3 regions of the Promicromonospora sp. Populi genome follow, and region 2 is predicted to be linked to each of the others. Evidence: predicted binding sites of a transcription regulator. Region 2 holds the regulator's gene; each other region holds the start of a gene.

Region 1 (5,772 bases), 530 kb from region 2:
CCCGAACAGGCCCAGGTCCTTGGCACGTTCGACGATGGCGGGCGACTCACGCCAGAGAGTGGGCGGCACCTCGTCGCCGCCGAGGCCGATGTACGGCGATTCGAAGACCTCCAGCACCTCGTCCAGCACGTGCCGGAAGAAGGCGAGCGAACCCTCGGACGGGTCCAGCACGTCCTGGCTGATGCCCCAGGTGGTGCGGACGCCGCTGCGGTCCTTGCGCGTGCCGAGCTCCGGGTAGGCGGCGACGGCGGCCTCGACGTGGCCGGGCACGTCGATCTCCGGGACCACCGTCACACCCCGGTCGCGGGCGTAGGCGACGATCTCGCGCAGGTCGTCCTGCGTGTAGAAGCCGCCGTGCGGGCGGCCGTCCTTCGATCCGGTGCGCCAGGTGCCGACCGTGGACTCGCGGCGCCAAGCACCGGTGCGCGTCAGCTCCGGGTAGCGGTGGACCTGCACCCGCCAGCCCTGGTCGTCGGTGAGGTGCAGCTGCAGCACGTTCAGCCGGTGGGCAGCGGCCAGGTCGATGAACCGCAGCACGTCGTGCTTGGGCAGGAAATGGCGGGCGACATCGAGCAGCACACCGCGCCAGGTGAAGCGGGGGTGGTCCTCGATGTGTATCTCGGGAAGCATGAGCTGGGGCGGGGCGTCGCCCGTGTGAGGCCCAGCCGTAGGCGCGCGGCGGTAGGCCGCTGGTCCGGCGAGCTGACGCAGGGTCTGGGCAGCGGCGTGCGCGCCGGCGAGATCGGCGGCTTCGATACGCACGGCTCCCGGCGCGATGCCGGCCGGTGCCTTGCCGGCCGGTGCCTTGCCAGCCGGTGCCTTGCCAGCCGGTGCCTTGCCAGCCGGTGCCTTGCCGGCCGGTGCCTTGCCGGCCGCGAGCCTGGCATCCGCCACGTCGACAGGCTCAGGACGGGGCGCCACCGCGCGCACTTCGAGCCGGTAGCCCCCGGCGGGCAGGTCGGTCGCGAGCGCGAAGACGACGGTGGCCGGGCTCACCCCGGTCGCCGTAGGCACCAGGTCGACACCGAAGGCCTCCTCGGTGACCCGGCGCCACCAGCGCGCAGCGGGGCGCAGGGCCGGGTCGGTCACGACTCGCGCGCCGTCCAGGAGCAGCACCGGGCCGCCCGACACCTGCGTCGACACAGGCTCGGGCACGAGGCCAGGATCTCCGGGGCCGTGCACGGCGTCACCCTAGCGCGCCGTCGCGCCGACAGGGCGGGCACGCCGATGCGCCACCGCGATGGTTAGCTCGTGGCGGTAACCGGCTCAGCGCGTATGTGCCCAGACGAGATCGGGTCGGGACCGTGGCCGGCGCCCGTGGCGGGAGGGTCCACGCCGACCAGGTGGGCGGTAGGCAATCGCGCTGCGGGTGGGCGCGGCGGTGCAGCCGATGCTGTACCGGCTGCGAGGGATATGTCCCGGCCGGGGGCCCGCAAGGCCGACGGCCGGGGTCCACGCCGGTGTCAGTTGCCCGGCAGTGTCGTGGACTTCTTCACTTACAAGGTCCGTCGGCCGAGGCGCAATCGACGTGAAGTATTGCCCGGTGGGCTTGGCCGGTTCGGGCGGTGCGGGCACAACGGAGACAGCAGTGTGCCCGGTGGGGGTGGTCGTCTCCACTGCATGCCGACCGTCGATCTCGTTGACCTTCTGCCTCCATCCGGGTGCCTGCTTCGCATGGTTGCACCGGGCACACAGGCCTTGCCCGTTCGCCAGGCTGGTCTCGCCGCCCTCGCCGTGCGGAACAACATGGTCGATATGCCGCACGGGCGCGTCGCACCAGGAGGTGGCGCAGATGCCCTGTTCGCGGGCGCGCAGCAACGCCGACAGACCATCGGGGTAGAACCGTGACGTCGACGTCGTGGCCAGCAGCCGGCCGTTCGGGTCGACGTAGATCGCGCGCAGCCACGCGGCGTCGGCGTCGATCGCGTGCGCGACCAGGTTCCGCACCACCGGGCCTGGAACAGTGCCTACCCCTGCAGCGGCACCCTCGAGAACGACGGCAGGGCTGTCCCCGCCGGCCAGGAGTGTGTCGTCGGAGACGAGGAGGTTGATCGTGACCGGGACCTCGTCGGCGTGTCCGGGTTCGCGGCCGGTGACCCGTTCGATCAGGGTGTCCGCCATGATCTGCCCCGTGCCGCGCTCGTCACCGGTGGCCTTGGTCGCATCCGCGTGTGCCTTGAGCTGGGCGTACGCCTGGATGCCCTGCTGCATGGGCACCAGTGCGGTCAGGTACACCATGAGGTCCGGGGCGGGACGCACCGAGACCCGCCGCTGCGATACGGCTCGCGCGTTGCGCTTCACGCACGCGTGCACGTCGAGCTGGGCGGCCAGCTCCTTGATCCGGGCGACCAGCCGCCGGGTACCCATCCGGGCCAGCACGACCAGGTTCGCCGGCCCGCAGACCTCCTCATCGATCCGCGCCCGGTGCTCCGTCGAGAGATGCGAGGTCTCGCGCACCAGCAGGGTCGCGCGCCACTGGGACAGCACCCCGGTGCGCAGGGCGTCGAACGTGTGCGGCATCTCGGTCAGCCAGACCCGGGCGGTACCCAGGAACGAGGTACCCGCATGCGGACTGCACCGCATCGCCAAACCCACCTGGCTCGGCACACCACGACCACGCCGCACCGCCCCAACACCCTGCCTGGCCTCCTCGGCCTTCGTAGCCACCTCCAGTGCCACAGCCAGCCGCGCCTGCGTCGCCGTCGCAGCATTCTTCAGGGCCTCCAGCTCACCCAGCAGGTCCACCCACTCGGCCTGCACCTGCTTCGACACGGAGGACGTTGTGTCGGTACCGCCTGGCAGGATCATCCCCGCCAACAGCTCGCGCACCGCCCGCACCTCGGCCGCGCCGGTGGGCACGCCGGTGGGCACGCCGTCGAACGGCACGGACGGGTCGTGCCCGTCGGCCGTTCTGGGTGGCACCTCACCTGTCCGCGTCATGACATCATCGTATCGCACACCTGTTCGATACGCCTCGGGAAGCGACCGACCTCTGCTCATAGCAGAACGTGGGACGAGTGCTCCGCCTGACCCACGCGACAGAGCCGCAGAAACAACGAAGGCCCCGCCGTTGCCGGCGAGGCCTTCTACATAGGGGTGGAGCTGCCGGGAATCGAACCCGGGTCCGGTGGCGCTTTTCCAGTACTTCTCCGGGCGCAGTCTGCTATGGATTTTCTCGGCCCCCGCACTCGCACAGACACGTTCGCGGACAGGCCCAGCCATCTAAATGTTCCCGTAGCCCCGATGACGAGAGCTACGAGCAGTGGCTTCCTAGATGACGCCGGCTACTGGGACGGAAGCATTTCCCAGGCCGACGGAGTTCGGGCTCGCTCAGGCGGCGAGGGCGAACTCGTTGCGCGAGTTATCGGCAACTATGTGTTTGCAGGCATCGTTTACGAGATAAGCCTGCATCCTCGGCCCGCTTCTCCTCGAAGCACGACCACCGTCGAAACCGATCAGCCCCTATGTTGTTTTCAACTGCCCCACCCGGGTACTACCCGTGCGGAACGTCACCAGTCTAGGTCACATCGCCCCAGACAGGAACGTTATTTCGCTAACAGCAGTCCAGAGCCGACAGGTCAGCCCGGCAGGTCAGCTGAGCATCTCCTTGGCCCGCATCGCCCGCTGCGCCTCGCGCATGTCCTGCTGCTCACGCAGCGTCTGGCGCTTGTCGTACTCCTTCTTGCCGCGCGCGAGCGCGATCTCGACCTTGGCGCGGCCGTCGAGGAAGTACAGCGACAGCGGGATCAGGGTGTGCCCCTTCTCCCGGGACTTCGACGCCAGCCGGTCGATCTCCTCGCGGTGCATCAGGAGCTTGCGCCGGCGCCGCGGCGCGTGGTTGTTCCACGTGCCCTGGAAGTACGCGGGGATGTGCACGTTCTCGAGCCACGCCTCGCCGCGATCGATGTTGGCGTAGCCGTCCGTGAGGGACGCCCGCCCCATCCGCAGCGCCTTGACCTCTGTACCCGACAGTACGAGCCCGGCCTCGAAGACGTCCTCGATCACGTAGTCGTGACGGGCCTTCTTGTTGTTCGCCACGATCTTGCGCGGGTCGTCGTTCTTCTTGGCCATGGGTCTCCCTCCGGGGTCTGCTGGTACAGCCTGCCCCGTGCGGGCGGCGCGACGTCCTAGGTTACGCGCCTCACCTGGGTGGACCAGGCTTTTACCGCGTGATCACAGCCAGGTCATCGGGTCGACGGTCGAACCGTTGATGTACAGCTCGAAGTGCAGGTGGCAGGCCGTCGAGGTACCGGTGGTGCCGGAGTAGCCGATCACCTCACCGCGCGAGACGTGCTGTCCCGACGAGACGGCGAACGACGTCAGGTGGTTCGAGCTCGTCATCACGCTGCTGCCGCCCGAGGAGTAGCCGTGGTCGATGAGCACCTGGTTGCCCAGGCCGGCGAGGGTGCGCGCGTACAGCACAGTGCCGTCGGCGACGGCCAGGATCGGCGTGCCGCAGTACGCCCGGAAGTCGGTACCCGCGTGCAGGCGGGAGTACTGGAGCACGGGGTGGAACCGCATCCCGTAGGAGGAGGTGACAAACGGGTTCGCCGTCGGATAACTGAGGAACGACACGCTGCCGCCGGGCGACTCGCCGGCCGGAGCTTCGCCGCCTCCGGAACCCCCGTCGGACGACCCGCCCGACGCCGCTTCTTCCTCAGCCCGCTGCTGGGCAAGGCGCTCGTCCCGCGCCCGCTGCCTGCTGATGATGTCCTGGAGGTCCGACTCGATGGAGCTGAGCTCCTGCTCGTTCTCCCGGATGCCCTCCAGAGCGGCGTCCTTACGCCGCTCGATGCGCACGGTGAGCCGCTCCTGCTCCGCGATCAGGCGCTGGATCTCGGCCCTGCGCTCGACGGCGGCCCGCTGGGCCTGCTCCTTGGAGCGCACGTTCTCGTCGGCCAGGTCCTTGAGCTCCGTGACAACCTCACGGATCGCCGTGAGCCGCGCCTGGAGGTTGCGGGCGGTCGCCTCGGCGTCCTGCAGCTCGGCGAGCGTGCGCGCCCGGATCCGCGCGGCCGACGACGACACCGAGTACCCGCTGATGAACTCCTCGGTGCTCTGGGCTCCGGTCACGAGGCCGAGCGTCGACGCGTCCCCCGCGCCGCGGAACTCCTCGCGGGCCATCTGCGCGATGTCGTCCCGGGCGCCGTCGACCTTGCCCGAGCCGTCCTGGAGCTGCCGGCTGACGTTCGCCTCTTCCACCTGGGCGTCCGCGAGCCGCTGGGCGAGGATCGCCGCCTCGCGCTCGGCTCGCTCCAGCTCCGCCTCGGCGACGGCGAGCTCCGCCTCCGCCACCGGCAGGCGCCCCTCGACCTCGTCCAGCTCGAGGACGGCGGCGGCCAGCTGCGTGTCCGTATGCTCCAGCTCGGCCTCGAGGCCCTCGCGCTCGTCCTCCTTGGCCTGCTGCTCGCGCTCGGCGGCGGCCCGCAGATCGTCGAGGTCGTCGGCGTACCCGGCAGTCGCACCACCCAGCAGGAGGACCAGGGCGAGCACCGCGGCAAGCGGCGAGCGGCCGCGCAGCCCGCGACGGCGGCGGTCGGGCAGAGCCAGGGGGCTTCGGGGAGTCGACATCAGATCCTCGTATACCGGTTCAGGGTGAAGAAGGACGATAGCGCCGCCAGGGCCACGGCCATCACCACGAGCAGCGGAGCGACCCGGAGCACGTCGACCTCCGAAACGTAGGCCACCCAGTCGACCGACCGTTGGAGCCAGTCGCTGACCATGAACCGCACGGCGAGCCACAGCCCGGCGCCGGCGAGCAACGAGCCCAGC
Region 2 (5,772 bases):
AGAAATGCGTGCGCCACTGGCCCGTCGCGGTGGTCGACGGCGGCCCGGTCCGGCTCGCCAACGGTCAGGGGCACCGTCGCGGCGGGGTCGATGCGCAGGCTCGGCTCGGCGTCGTCGTCCGGGAAGCGGGCCCGCAGCAGCGGGTGCCGGCGGGCCAGCTCGGCCAGCGCGCGACGCAAGGCCGGCACGTCCACCGGTTCCGTCCAGCGGTACCGGATGCCCAGGGTGTAGACGGGGAGGTCGGCACAGACCTGCTCGGCGATCCAGTGGTCGCGCTGAATGGGGCTCAGGGGGTGGGGCACGTCCTCGGCGAGCCCGGCTGGGGTGGCGTCCAACATGTCGGTGGCGCCGGCGATCACCTCGGCGAGTGCGGCGACGGTCGGGTCGGCATACCACCGGGTGAGGGTCAGCGCGGCGCCGTGCCGCGAGCGCAGGCCGGCGATGAGGCGCACCGCGTCCAGCGAGTCGCCGCCGAGGGCGAGGAAGTCGTCGGCGGGGCCGGTCACCGCCGTACCGAGCACTTCCTCGAACAGCGCCGCTGCGGCTCGCTCCGGGGCCGTGCCTAGGGTCTCGGCGGTCCGTTCGGCGGGTATCACCGCCGCGAGCGCCAGCTTGTCGATCTTGCCCTGGGGGGTGAGCGGGAGGCGGGCGTGGCGCACGAGGGCGCTGGGGACGAGTGCCGCGGGCAGCACGTTGCCCAGCGCGCCGCGCACGCCGTCGAGGTCGGTCTCGGCGGCGGTGACCACGTGTGCCACGAGCCGGGCGCGGCCGCGGCGGTCGTCGACGAGCACCACCGCGTCGTCGACGTCCGCGATCGTGCGCAGCACTGCCTCGACCTCGCCGGGCTCGACCCGGTGGCCGCGGATCTTGACCTGGTCGTCGAGCCGGCCGAGGAACTCCAGCTGCCCGTCCGCCCAGCGCACGCGGTCACCCGAGCGGTACTCCCGCGCGCCGTCGGGGCCCGTGACGAACCGGTCGGCGGTCAGCTCCGGCCGGTTCAGGTAGCCCTGGGCCACGCCGGTGCCGCCGATGAGCAGCTCGTCGTCGTCGCCCACCCGGCAGGTCACTCCGTGGTGCGGGACGCCGATCGGCACGACCTTGCCCGACCACTCGGTCACGTCCGCGAAGGTGGCACTGACGGTGGTCTCGGTGGGGCCGTAGGTGTTGTAGAGCCGTGCGGTGGTGCCGACCGCCTGCTGCCACTGGCGCACCGCGTCCGGCCGGGCGGTCTCGCCGCCGATGATCACGCAGCGCACCGCGGCGGGCAGCGCCGCCTCGCCGCGGTCGAGGGCCGAGACCAGCTCGTGCCAGTACGCGGTCGGCAGGTCGAGAACGGTGATCCCGAGCACGCCGCAGCGGTCGAGGAACAGGTCGGGGCGGCTGATCATGTCGTCGTCGCGCAGGACCAGCGTGGCGCCGCTGCTCAGCGTCGGGAAGATCTCCTCGACGCTGGCGTCGAAGCTCAGCGACGCGAACTGCAGCACCCGGTCGCCCTCCCCCAGTGAGAACTGCTCGGCGGACACGCGACTGAACTCGCGCAGCGAGTCGCGACCGATGAGCACACCCTTGGGCCGACCGGTGGAGCCGGAGGTGAAGATGACGTAGGCCGGCTCGTGCTGGGACACGCTGTCGGGGAGCGGCAGCACTCCCTCGGCGGTGACCAGTGCCCTCGGCCGGGTCTCCTCGACCATCATCCGCAGGCGGGGCTCAGGGTAGGCCGGGTCGAGGGGCACGTACCCGGCGCCGCTGCGCAACGTGGCCAGGAAGGCCACGACGGCGTCCCGGCCGCGCGGCAGGCGCACACCGACGAGGTCACCCGCCCGCACGCCGGCTGCGGCCAGCCGGTCCGCCGTCTCGGCGACCCGGGCGACAAGGCCCGCGTAGGTCAGCTCCTCGGCTCCGTCGATCAGTGCCGCGGCGTTCGGTGTCCGCCGGGCCTGTGCGGCGACTGCGGCCCAGAGGTCCACCACGGACGCAGGGGCCTGCGCTGTCTGAGTCACCGGACTCCTTCTTCAGTTCGCTGAGGTGCTGTGCGGGACGCAGCGTCACAGAACTGGTCGAAAGCATCCGGGGGATAGCTCGCGGATGTCCCCCACTTGAACAGGGCCTAAACGGTCAAATCAACCCCCTCGCGGGCACGACAAAGGCCGCTGACCTGGCCTTTAACCAGGTTCAGCGGCCTCCACCACCGAGGATCAGCCGCTCTTGCGCCGGAACATCTTCTGCACGGGGCCGGTCGTCTCCGAGCCGTGCACCGCACCGGTGTTCACGTCGCCCGCGGACGTGCGCTGCCGAGCCGCGTTCTTGCGGTCCAGCGCCTCCTTGAACCGCGCCTTCGCATCCGTGCTCGGCGCGGTCGGGGCCTTGGGCTCCTCAGCGCCCTGGACCTCGGCCTCCTCGGCATTGGGCTTGTCGTCCGTCACACCGATCACCTCCTCTTGTTTCGGGGGTCCCTCGATCGGGTCCGTCGTCTGCCCAGCCTGCACCACCTAGCGCCAGGCTGCCAAAGTTTTACGAAACCTTGTGCCGCTCAGGCGTCAGGCCTGGGCGGCGGCCCGCTCCGCGCGCTCGGCACGCAGCGACGTGATGGCGCTCTCGAAGTCCTCGAGCGAGTCGAACGACTGGTAGACGCTCGCGAACCGGAGGTAGGCCACCTCGTCGAGCTCACGCAGCGGGCCGAGGATCGCCAGGCCCACCTCGTAAGCGTCGATCTCGGCGCTGCCGTTGCTCCGCAGGGTCTCCTCGACCCGCTGAGCCAGGATCGCGAGGTCGTCGTCGCTCACCGGACGGCCCTGGCACGCCTTGCGCACCCCCGCGGCGACCTTGTCGCGGCTGAAAGGTTCGGTGGCGCCGGAGCGCTTGACGACGGAGAGGCTCGCCGTCTCCACGGTGGTGAACCGTCTGTTGCAGTTGGGGCACTGCCGTCGGCGCCGGATCGACAGGCCGTCGTCGGCGGTCCGCGAGTCCACCACGCGCGAGTCGGCATGGCGACAGAACGGGCAGTGCATGCTCACTCCTGCGTGGTCGACCACCGACCGGAGGCCTCCGGTCGCGCCCCGACCGTAAGCGGGCAAACCACCACCTTGCAACATCGCCGCAACATTTGACGGCGGATTGTGGCTTCTGGTCACTCCTAAGGGCTCTGGTCACTCCTCGGGGAGGAGCAGCAGCTCACCGACCCGCAGCGTGCCCGACGACATCCGGTTGAGCTCCTGCAGCCTGCCGACCGCCGCCCGGACGTCCTCGCCCGGCTCCGCGACCTGCCGTGCGAAGCCCCAGAGCGTCTCCCCCGGCCGCACCGCGTGCACCCGAACTTGAGTGGGCTCACCGGCGGTACTGGCGACGGCGGTTGCCCCCCACGTCACCATCGGCGCGACCAGGAGCATCGCCAGCAGCACCAGGACCGCGCGACCGCGGCGCGTGAGCCGCAGGCCGGCCAGCCCGAGCCGGTCGGCGAACGTGCGCGGCTCCTGCCGGTTGTACGCCTGCCGGGGGTACGCCGGGACGGCGACCAGCCGGGGTGCAGGTGTATGCGCCTGCCCGAACGTCGGGCTGTACTGCCTCAGCGGGATCACGTCCCCCATGGCCCCTCCTCCGAGTTTCGCGAATTCTTCATACACGCGTTCGTCGAACGCACGTACCATTGTGTAGCACGGGACACCGTCGATGTCGAGACACGCTCGAACATTCGTTTGATGGATGTGAGTTTGTGATCTAGAGTGGGTCGCGCAGGGGAGAACATTTGTCGGAACGGGAGGGGCACGGGCATGACGGGACGGGACGGGACCAGCGACACGAGAGCGGTCGACACAGCGCACTCCGGCGTCGCCACGCTGGACGCGCCAGGCGACAAGGCGGTCGCTGACGTACACGCGATCTCGCCGACCGACCGCCTGACCGAGCGGCAGCGCCTGGTGCTGGACACGATTCGGCAGTCGTTCGAGACGCGGGGCTACCCGCCGTCGATGCGTGAGATCGGCGAGGCCGTCGGGCTGGCCAGCCCGTCGAGCGTCAAGCACCAGCTCCAGATGCTCGAGAAGAAGGGCTTCCTGCGCCGCGACCCGAACCGGCCGCGCGCGATGGAGCTCGTCGAGCCGCTGGCGGAGCAGGTCGACAAGCCGACACGCGGTGAGATCCACTGGCCGGAGCCGCGGCGCAGCGGCCAGGTCCACTGGGGCGGTTCGGTGCCCGACGACGCCAGCACCCCGCCGCCGTCGTACGTGCCGCTCGTCGGCCGGATCGCGGCCGGTGGCCCGATCCTCGCCGAGCAGGTCGTCGAGGACGTGTTCCCGCTCCCCCGCCAGCTCGTGGGTGACGGTGACCTGTTCCTGCTCAAGGTCGCCGGCGACTCGATGGTCGACGCCGCGATCTGCGACGGGGACTGGGTAGTGGTGCGGCAGCAGAACGTCGCCGAGCAGGGCGAGATCGTCGCGGCCATGCTCGACGGCGAGGCCACGGTCAAGACGTTCAAGCAGACCGACGGGCACGTGCTGCTGCTGCCGCAGAACCCGGCCTACGAGCCCATCCCGGGCGACGAGGCGCGGATCCTGGGCCGCGTGGTAGCGGTCCTCCGCTCCCTGTAGACCGCTCCCGGACGACGAGAACGGGGTTGTGTTCGGATGCCGACCTGGCACGAACACAACCCCGTTCTCGTCGCACTTGGCACGACAGTCAGTCAGAAGCCGAAGCGTTTCTGGACCGCGCGGACGCTGTCCGCGGACGCGCGCAGGCCTGTCAGCTCCTCGTCGGACATCGGGACGCGCACGTTGCCCGTGACACCGCGCCCGTCTACCAGTGACGGCACGGACAGGCAGACGTCACTGATGCCGTAGTAGTCGTCCAGCAGCGAGGACACCGGCATGATCCGCCGTTCGTCGTTGAGCACCGCCTCGATGATGCGGGTAGCGGCCAGGCCGACGGCGTAGTTGGTGGCCCCCTTCCCCGCGATGATGCGGTAGGCCGAGTCGACCACCTCGTGGTGCACCTCCGCGCGCATCGCGGCGTCGATCGACCGGGCGTCGCCCACCGGTTCCCAGTCGAGCAGCGGTACGCCGCCGATCGAGGCGGAGCTCCACAGGGCGATCTCCGAGTCGCCGTGCTCGCCCGCGATGTACGCGTGCACGTTCCCGACCGCCACCCCGCACCGCTCGGCGAGCACCACCCGCAGCCGGGACGAGTCCAGGACCGTGCCGCTGCCGAAGAGCCGCTCCCGCGGCAGACCGGAGATCTTGAGCGCCGCGTAGGTCACTACGTCCACGGGGTTGGTCACCATCAGATAGGTCGCGTCGGGCGCGACGTCGACCAGGCCCGGCAGGATCGTGCGCATCAGGCCGATCGTCCCCTCAGCGAGGTCGACCCGGCTCTGCCCGGGCTTCTGCTTCGCCCCGGCGGTCACCACCACGATGTCGGCGCCCTCGCAGACCGCCACGTCGTCCGAGCCGATCACGTGCGCCTGGGGCGTGAACATCAGGCCGTGCTGCAGGTCGAGCACCTCGGCCTCGACCTTCGACCTGTCCACGTCGAGCAGGGCGATGGTGCGCGCCGCTCCGCGGGCGAGCGCGGCGAAGGCGAGCGTGGACCCGACCGCTCCGGCGCCCACTACCGCGAGCTTGGTGGTGGGAGAAACAGAAGGACCGTCCGACGGTGCTGTCATGCCTCCAGGCTAGGTGTCGAGCCGCGCGAGGGCGGCGCGGACCAGGGCCGGGTCGTTCGTGGGCCAGAAGCCGGGCATCGACTTGGTGAGGAACGACGCGTACCGCGCGGTCGCGAGCC
Region 3 (5,772 bases), 1.2 Mb from region 2:
GCAGGTGCGCGTGCGGACCCGCCTGGGATCCGCTGCCTGGACGGACGGCCTGCGGTCGGACGTCGCCGACCTCACGCCTGGCGAGGTGCTCCCGATCGGTCTCGAAGTGGCGTTCGACCCGGCCGCTACGAACGCGTCGCAACAGCAGACCGCCAGGATCGACGTGGTCGTGACTCTCTCGGCTGCAGGCCCGGATGAGGGCGGCTCGGCCGATCCTGGAGCGGCCGGGCCGGGCAGCCTGCCGCGGACCGGGGCGAACCTGCTGCTGCCAGCCCTGGTGGCGGCCGGGGCAGTCCTCCTCGGAAGCGTGCTCCTGGGACGGCGCGGGCGGAGGTCGGACCATGGCTGAGCCGGACCGTCCGTCCCCGCAGCGCGCCAGCTCGTGGAGCACCACCGCTCTGCGCCGCGGGCTCGTCGCGCTCGCGCTGGCCATGCTGCTGCCCGGCGCGGTCGTGGCGTGGGCGTGGTGGAGCGACACAGCGACGGTGACCTCGGACCCGATCACCGCGGGCACCCTGGACCTCACGGTGGGACCGGTCACGGGTTCGGAGCAGCTGGCCGGTCCGGGCGGGTCATGGACGTACACGGCGCTGGGGCTCACGGGGATGCTGCCGGGGGAGAGTGTTGCCCGCACCATCGTCCTGCGCAGTTCCGGCACGGCGGGCGTTGACGTCTCCGGAACGGTCACGTCGACGACAACGGCGCTGGGTCAGCACCTGCTCCTGAGCACCACGACGGGCGGTGCCGCGACGAACACCACGCCGGGCGGCCTGCGCACGGGAGCCTGCACCGGCACGGTCTCCCGCGCGCAGGCGCCGGTGACGGCCACGGCGACCTCCGCCCTGAGCGCGGTACCGGTGGCGTCCGGTTCGACCGTGACGCTCTGCGTGGTGCTCGGCCTCAGCCCCAGCGCGCCGTCGTCGGTCCAGGGCGCGTCCACCACCGCGACGTTCGTGCTTACCGCGAACCAGGCCGGTGCGCCGTGAGGCGGGCGGCGGTCGCGCTCGTCGCGGCGCTGGCCCTCCTGCTGGTGGTCGTGGTCCCACGGGGTCCCGCGTGGGCGGCCTGGGGGGACACGGGGACCGTCGCCTCCGGCACGCTGACCGCCGGGACCATCCCGGCGACGACGGCGTCCTGCGGGGCGCTGGGCCTCGGATCGGTGACGTTCACGTGGACCGCAGTACCCGGAGCCACCGGCTACGTGGTGCACTACGGCGCCGGCGGCACCAGCACGCAGACCCGGCCCGCGGGGACCACCTCGTTCAGCACCACGGGAGCGGCAGTGAACGGGACCTTTTACGTCGTGGTGCAGCGGCAGTTCACGGCGACCACCTGGACTTCGGCGCCGTCGAACCCCAGGACCTACACAGTGCTGGCGTTCGTGCTCGGGATCTGCCTGTGAGACGCCCGCCCTGGCCCGGAACGGTGCATCTGACCCGATGACCGATGATCCGGGGCGAGCCGCATAGGATTGAACGCTGTGACAACCGTGACCATCGGAGTCCTCGCCCTGCAGGGCGACGTCCGCGAACACCTGGCCGCCCTCGAGTCCGTGGGCGCGCGTGCCGTGACCGTGCGCCGTCCGGCCGAGCTGGCCGCCGTCGACGGCCTCGTGATCCCGGGCGGTGAGTCCACGACCATCGACAAGCTGCTGCGCATCTTCGAGCTGGCAGACCTGCTGCAGGCCAGGATCAAGGAGGGCCTGCCGGTCTACGGCTCGTGCGCGGGGATGATCCTGCTCGCCGACCGGATCCTGGACGGCACCGCCGACCAGCAGACCGTCGGCGGTATGGACGTGGTCGTGCGGCGCAACGCGTTCGGGCGGCAGGTCGACTCGTTCGAGACCGACCTCGAGTTCGCGGGAATCTCCGACGTCGGCGACGGCGGCCCGGTGCGCACCGCGTTCATCCGCGCCCCCTGGATCGAGGAGGCCGGGGCCGACGTCGACGTGCTCGCGCGGATCCCGGCTGTGGATACGCAGGGCCGCCCGGTGGCGGCCGCCGGTAGGATCGTTGCAGCACGGCAGGGTCCGCTGCTCGCCACCGCGTTCCACCCCGAGATCACGGGGGACACGCGCGTGCACGGGTTGTTCGTCGGCATGGTTGCGGGCGGCTGAGCGGTTCTCCCGCTACCGTTCGACCCCATTGAAAGAGCAATCGGAAAAGCTAAAGGAGTCAGGTAGAGGCATGTCAGGTCACTCCAAGTGGGCCACGACCAAGCACAAGAAGGCCGCGATCGACGCCAAGCGCGGCAAGCTCTTCGCGAAGCTGATCAAGAACATCGAGGTCGCGGCACGCACGGGCGGCGGCGATCTTGCCGGTAACCCGACGCTGTTCGACGCGGTCCAGAAGGCGAAGAAGTCGTCGGTCCCGAACGACAACATCGAGCGCGCACTGAAGCGTGGCTCGGGCGAGGGCGCCGACGCCGTCGACTACCAGACGATCATGTACGAGGGCTATGGCACCAACGGCATCGCCGTCCTGGTCGAGTGCCTCACGGACAACAAGAACCGCGCGGCCTCCGAGGTGCGCCTGGCGTTCAGCCGCAACGGCGGCAACCTCGCCGACCCGGGTTCGGTGTCGTACATGTTCTCCCGCAAGGGCCTGATCGTGGTGCCCAAGTCCGAGGGCGTGGGCGAGGACGAGGTCATGCTGGCCGCGCTCGACGCCGGCGCCGAGGACGTCACCGACCAGGGTGAGGTCATCGAGGTCCTGACCGAGGCCACCGACCTGGTTCCGGTCCGTACGGCCATCCAGGAGGCGGGCATCGAGTACGACTCCGCCGACGTGATCTTCCACCCGTCGATGCAGGTCGAGGTCGACGTCGAGGGTGCGCGCAAGATCATGCGGCTCATCGACTCGCTCGAGGACAGCGACGACGTGCAGAACGTCTACGCGAACTTCGACGCGAGCGACGAGGTCATGGCGGCCCTCGACGACGAGGAGTGATCCGCCCGCTGGTCAGGACGGGATCGCTGGTCGGGACAGGCTCGCTGGTCGAGCCTGCGGGGACCACGCCCGGCGTCGTGAGAATCTGACGCCATGCGCGTTCTAGGGGTCGACCCCGGCCTGACCCGGTGCGGCATCGGCGTCGTCGACTCCCTGCCCGGCCGCCGGGCACGGATGGTCGCGGTCGGCGTGGTCCGGTCCGACCCGGACCTCTCGACCGACCTGCGGCTCCTGAAGATCTCCGAGGGCCTGGACGCGTGGCTCGACGAGCACGTGCCCGACGTCGTGGCGGTCGAGCGGGTCTTCGCGCAGCACAACGTCGGCACGGTGATGGGGACCGCCCAGGCGGCGGGCCTGGCCATGGTGGCCGCGGCCCGCCGGGGTGTGCCCGTCGCCCTGCACACGCCGTCCGAGGTGAAGGCGGCGGTGACCGGCTCGGGGCGCGCCGACAAGGCGCAGGTGACGACCATGGTCACCCGCATCCTTGACCTTGACGAGGCGCCGCGGCCCGCCGACGCCGCCGACGCGCTGGCGCTTGCGATCTGCCACCTGTGGCGGCCGTCCGGCGCCCTCCAGGGCGGCGACCGGCACGAGCTGACCCCCGCGCAGCGGGCCTGGGCCGCGGCGGAGCAGGCCGCCAAGCAGCGTCCCCGGCGCTGACGAACCGACGGCGTGGCATCGGCCGGCGGACCGGCCGGGCTTGTTAGGGTTCTCGCACGAACGTTCGAGTGGGGCTCGACCGGCAGGACAGCCGAGAGCACCCACGCAGGACCTGAGAACAGGACCCGAGAAGGGGGAGCCCGTGATCGCCTCGCTGACGGGGACCGTGGCCTACGTGAGCCTGGACCGCGCCGTGGTCGACGTCGGCGGCGTCGGTTACCTGGTGCACGCCACGCCCGCCACGCTGGCCGGGCTGCGGGTCGGCGAGACCGCTTCCGTCGCCACGAGCATGGTGGTCCGCGAGGACTCGATGACGCTGTACGGGTTCGGCGACCCCGACGAGCGCGACGTGTTCGAGGCCGTGCAGACCGTGTCCGGCGTCGGGCCCCGGCTGGCGCTCGCAATGCTCGCGGTGCACACGCCGGACGCGCTGCGCCGCGCAGTCGCCGGTGACGACCTCGCCGCGCTGACGCGGGTGCCGGGCATCGGCAAGAAGGGCGCCCAGCGCATCGTCCTGGAGCTGGGCGACCGGCTCGGGCTGCCGACGGGCGCCCCCCTGGCGGAGGCCCCGACGGGCTCGACCGCCGGAGTCGCTCCCGACCATTCCGAGCGGGTGGTCGAGGCCCTCGTCGGCCTGGGCTGGCCTGCCAAGCAGGCCGACGACGCCGTGGCGAAGGTGCTCGCCGAGGCGGGGACCGACGCCGTGGCCGCCGACGAGGTCTCCAGCACCCTGCGTGCCACGCTGAGGGTGCTCGGCGGACACCGTGGGTGAGGTTTCGACCGGCACGGACGGCGGAGGCAGCCGGATCGTCGCCCCGAGCGCCGACGAGATCGAGCGCGCCGCCGAGGCGGCGCTGCGGCCGAAGCGGCTCGACGACTTCGTCGGCCAGCGGGTCGTGCGCGACCAGCTCTCCCTGGTGCTGCAGGCCGCGATCGCACGCGGCAACCCGCCCGACCACGTGCTGCTGTCCGGCCCGCCTGGCCTCGGCAAGACGACCCTGGCCATGATCATCTCCGGCGAGCTGGAGTCGCACATGCGGCTCACCAGCGGCCCGGCCATCCAGCACGCGGGCGACCTCGCCGCCGTCCTGACCTCGCTGGAGGAGGGGGACGTGCTGTTCATCGACGAGATCCACCGCCTGGCCCGCCCCGCGGAGGAGCTGCTGTACGTCGCGATGGAGGACTTCCGGGTCGACGTCGTCGTCGGCAAGGGGGCCGGTGCGTCCGCGATCCCGCTCGCCCTGCCGCGGTTCACCGTCGTCGGCGCCACCACGCGCTCCGGCCTGCTGCCCGCCCCGCTGCGCGACCGCTTCGGGTTCACCGGGCACATGGACTACTACTCGCCCGAGGAGCTGGAGCGCGTGATCCTGCGCTCCGCCGGGCTGCTCGGCGTGCACCTCGACCACGCCGCCGCGCACGAGATCGCCGGCCGCTCCCGCGGCACCCCACGCATCGCCAACCGGCTGCTGCGCCGGGTACGCGACTGGGCACAGGTGCGCGGCGACGGTCGCCTCGACCTGCACGCCGCGAAGTCCGCCCTCGAGGTCTACGAGGTCGACCTCATCGGCCTGGACCGGCTCGACCGCGCCGTGCTCACCGCCCTGTGCACGCGGTTCGGCGGCGGACCCGTGGGCCTGTCCACGCTGGCCATGACCGTGGGCGAGGAGGCCGAGACGGTGGAGACCGTCGCGGAGCCGTACCTCGTGCGCGAGGGCTTGATCGGCCGCACCCCGCGCGGCCGCGTGGCCACCCCCGCGGCCTGGGAGCACCTAGGTCTCACGCCGCCCGCCCAGGCGCCCGGACACACCACCGGGACCCCGGACACGGGAACTTTGCTCGACCTCTGACGTTGTCCTGGTGTTGCCCACCGCACGGGCACTCGAGGATCCACACCCGAGCACTACACTGGGTCGGATCCTCGTCGTACTTGCGCGACGCATGCCTGCGCAGCACATCCGACCCAGCAATCGAATAGGACTATCCACTGTGGACGCCTCATTCCTCATTCTCATCGCTCTCCTCGTCGGGGTCATGTTCTTCATGTCCTCACGCACCCGCAAGCAGCAGCGCGCGGCGGCGGAGTTCCGAAACAACCTCGTGGCTGGGGACAAGGTCATGACCGCGTCCGGCATGATCGGCACCGTCGTCGACGTCGACGACGAGA

The links. Region 2 encodes LexA, which represses DNA repair genes until DNA is damaged. Its sites were predicted from a motif close to TCGAACANNTGTTCGA; they were not measured.
Region 1: the regulator LexA is predicted to act here: its motif matches at 2,953-2,968, upstream of AB1046_RS22630 (DUF222 domain-containing protein).
Region 3: the regulator LexA is predicted to act here: its motif matches at 3,661-3,676, upstream of ruvA (Holliday junction branch migration protein RuvA).

Annotation. Positions count from the first base shown of each region.
Region 1 covers NZ_CP163528.1:4,986,805-4,992,576, reverse strand. The annotation lists gene AB1046_RS22635 (beta-N-acetylhexosaminidase) at 1-1,155, opposite strand, end outside; gene AB1046_RS22630 (DUF222 domain-containing protein) at 1,267-2,808, opposite strand; RNA gene ssrA (transfer-messenger RNA) at 3,095-3,463, opposite strand; gene smpB (SsrA-binding protein SmpB) at 3,592-4,071, opposite strand; gene AB1046_RS22615 (peptidoglycan DD-metalloendopeptidase family protein) at 4,174-5,571, opposite strand; gene ftsX (permease-like cell division protein FtsX) at 5,571-5,772, opposite strand, start outside.
Region 2 covers NZ_CP163528.1:291,758-297,529, reverse strand. The annotation lists gene AB1046_RS01345 (amino acid adenylation domain-containing protein) at 1-2,000, opposite strand, end outside; gene AB1046_RS01340 (DUF5302 domain-containing protein) at 2,196-2,423, opposite strand; gene nrdR (transcriptional regulator NrdR) at 2,538-3,008, opposite strand; gene AB1046_RS01330 (LysM peptidoglycan-binding domain-containing protein) at 3,147-3,584, opposite strand; gene lexA (transcriptional repressor LexA) at 3,834-4,583, shown strand; gene AB1046_RS01320 (L-lactate dehydrogenase) at 4,676-5,653, opposite strand; gene AB1046_RS01315 (ATP-dependent DNA helicase) at 5,663-5,772, opposite strand, start outside.
Region 3 covers NZ_CP163528.1:1,465,263-1,471,034, reverse strand. The annotation lists gene AB1046_RS06530 (hypothetical protein) at 1-349, shown strand, start outside; gene AB1046_RS06525 (SipW-dependent-type signal peptide-containing protein) at 342-986, shown strand; gene AB1046_RS06520 (hypothetical protein) at 983-1,402, shown strand; gene pdxT (pyridoxal 5'-phosphate synthase glutaminase subunit PdxT) at 1,481-2,116, shown strand; gene AB1046_RS06510 (YebC/PmpR family DNA-binding transcriptional regulator) at 2,187-2,948, shown strand; gene ruvC (crossover junction endodeoxyribonuclease RuvC) at 3,042-3,608, shown strand; gene ruvA (Holliday junction branch migration protein RuvA) at 3,751-4,380, shown strand; gene ruvB (Holliday junction branch migration DNA helicase RuvB) at 4,373-5,455, shown strand; gene yajC (preprotein translocase subunit YajC) at 5,547-5,772, shown strand, end outside.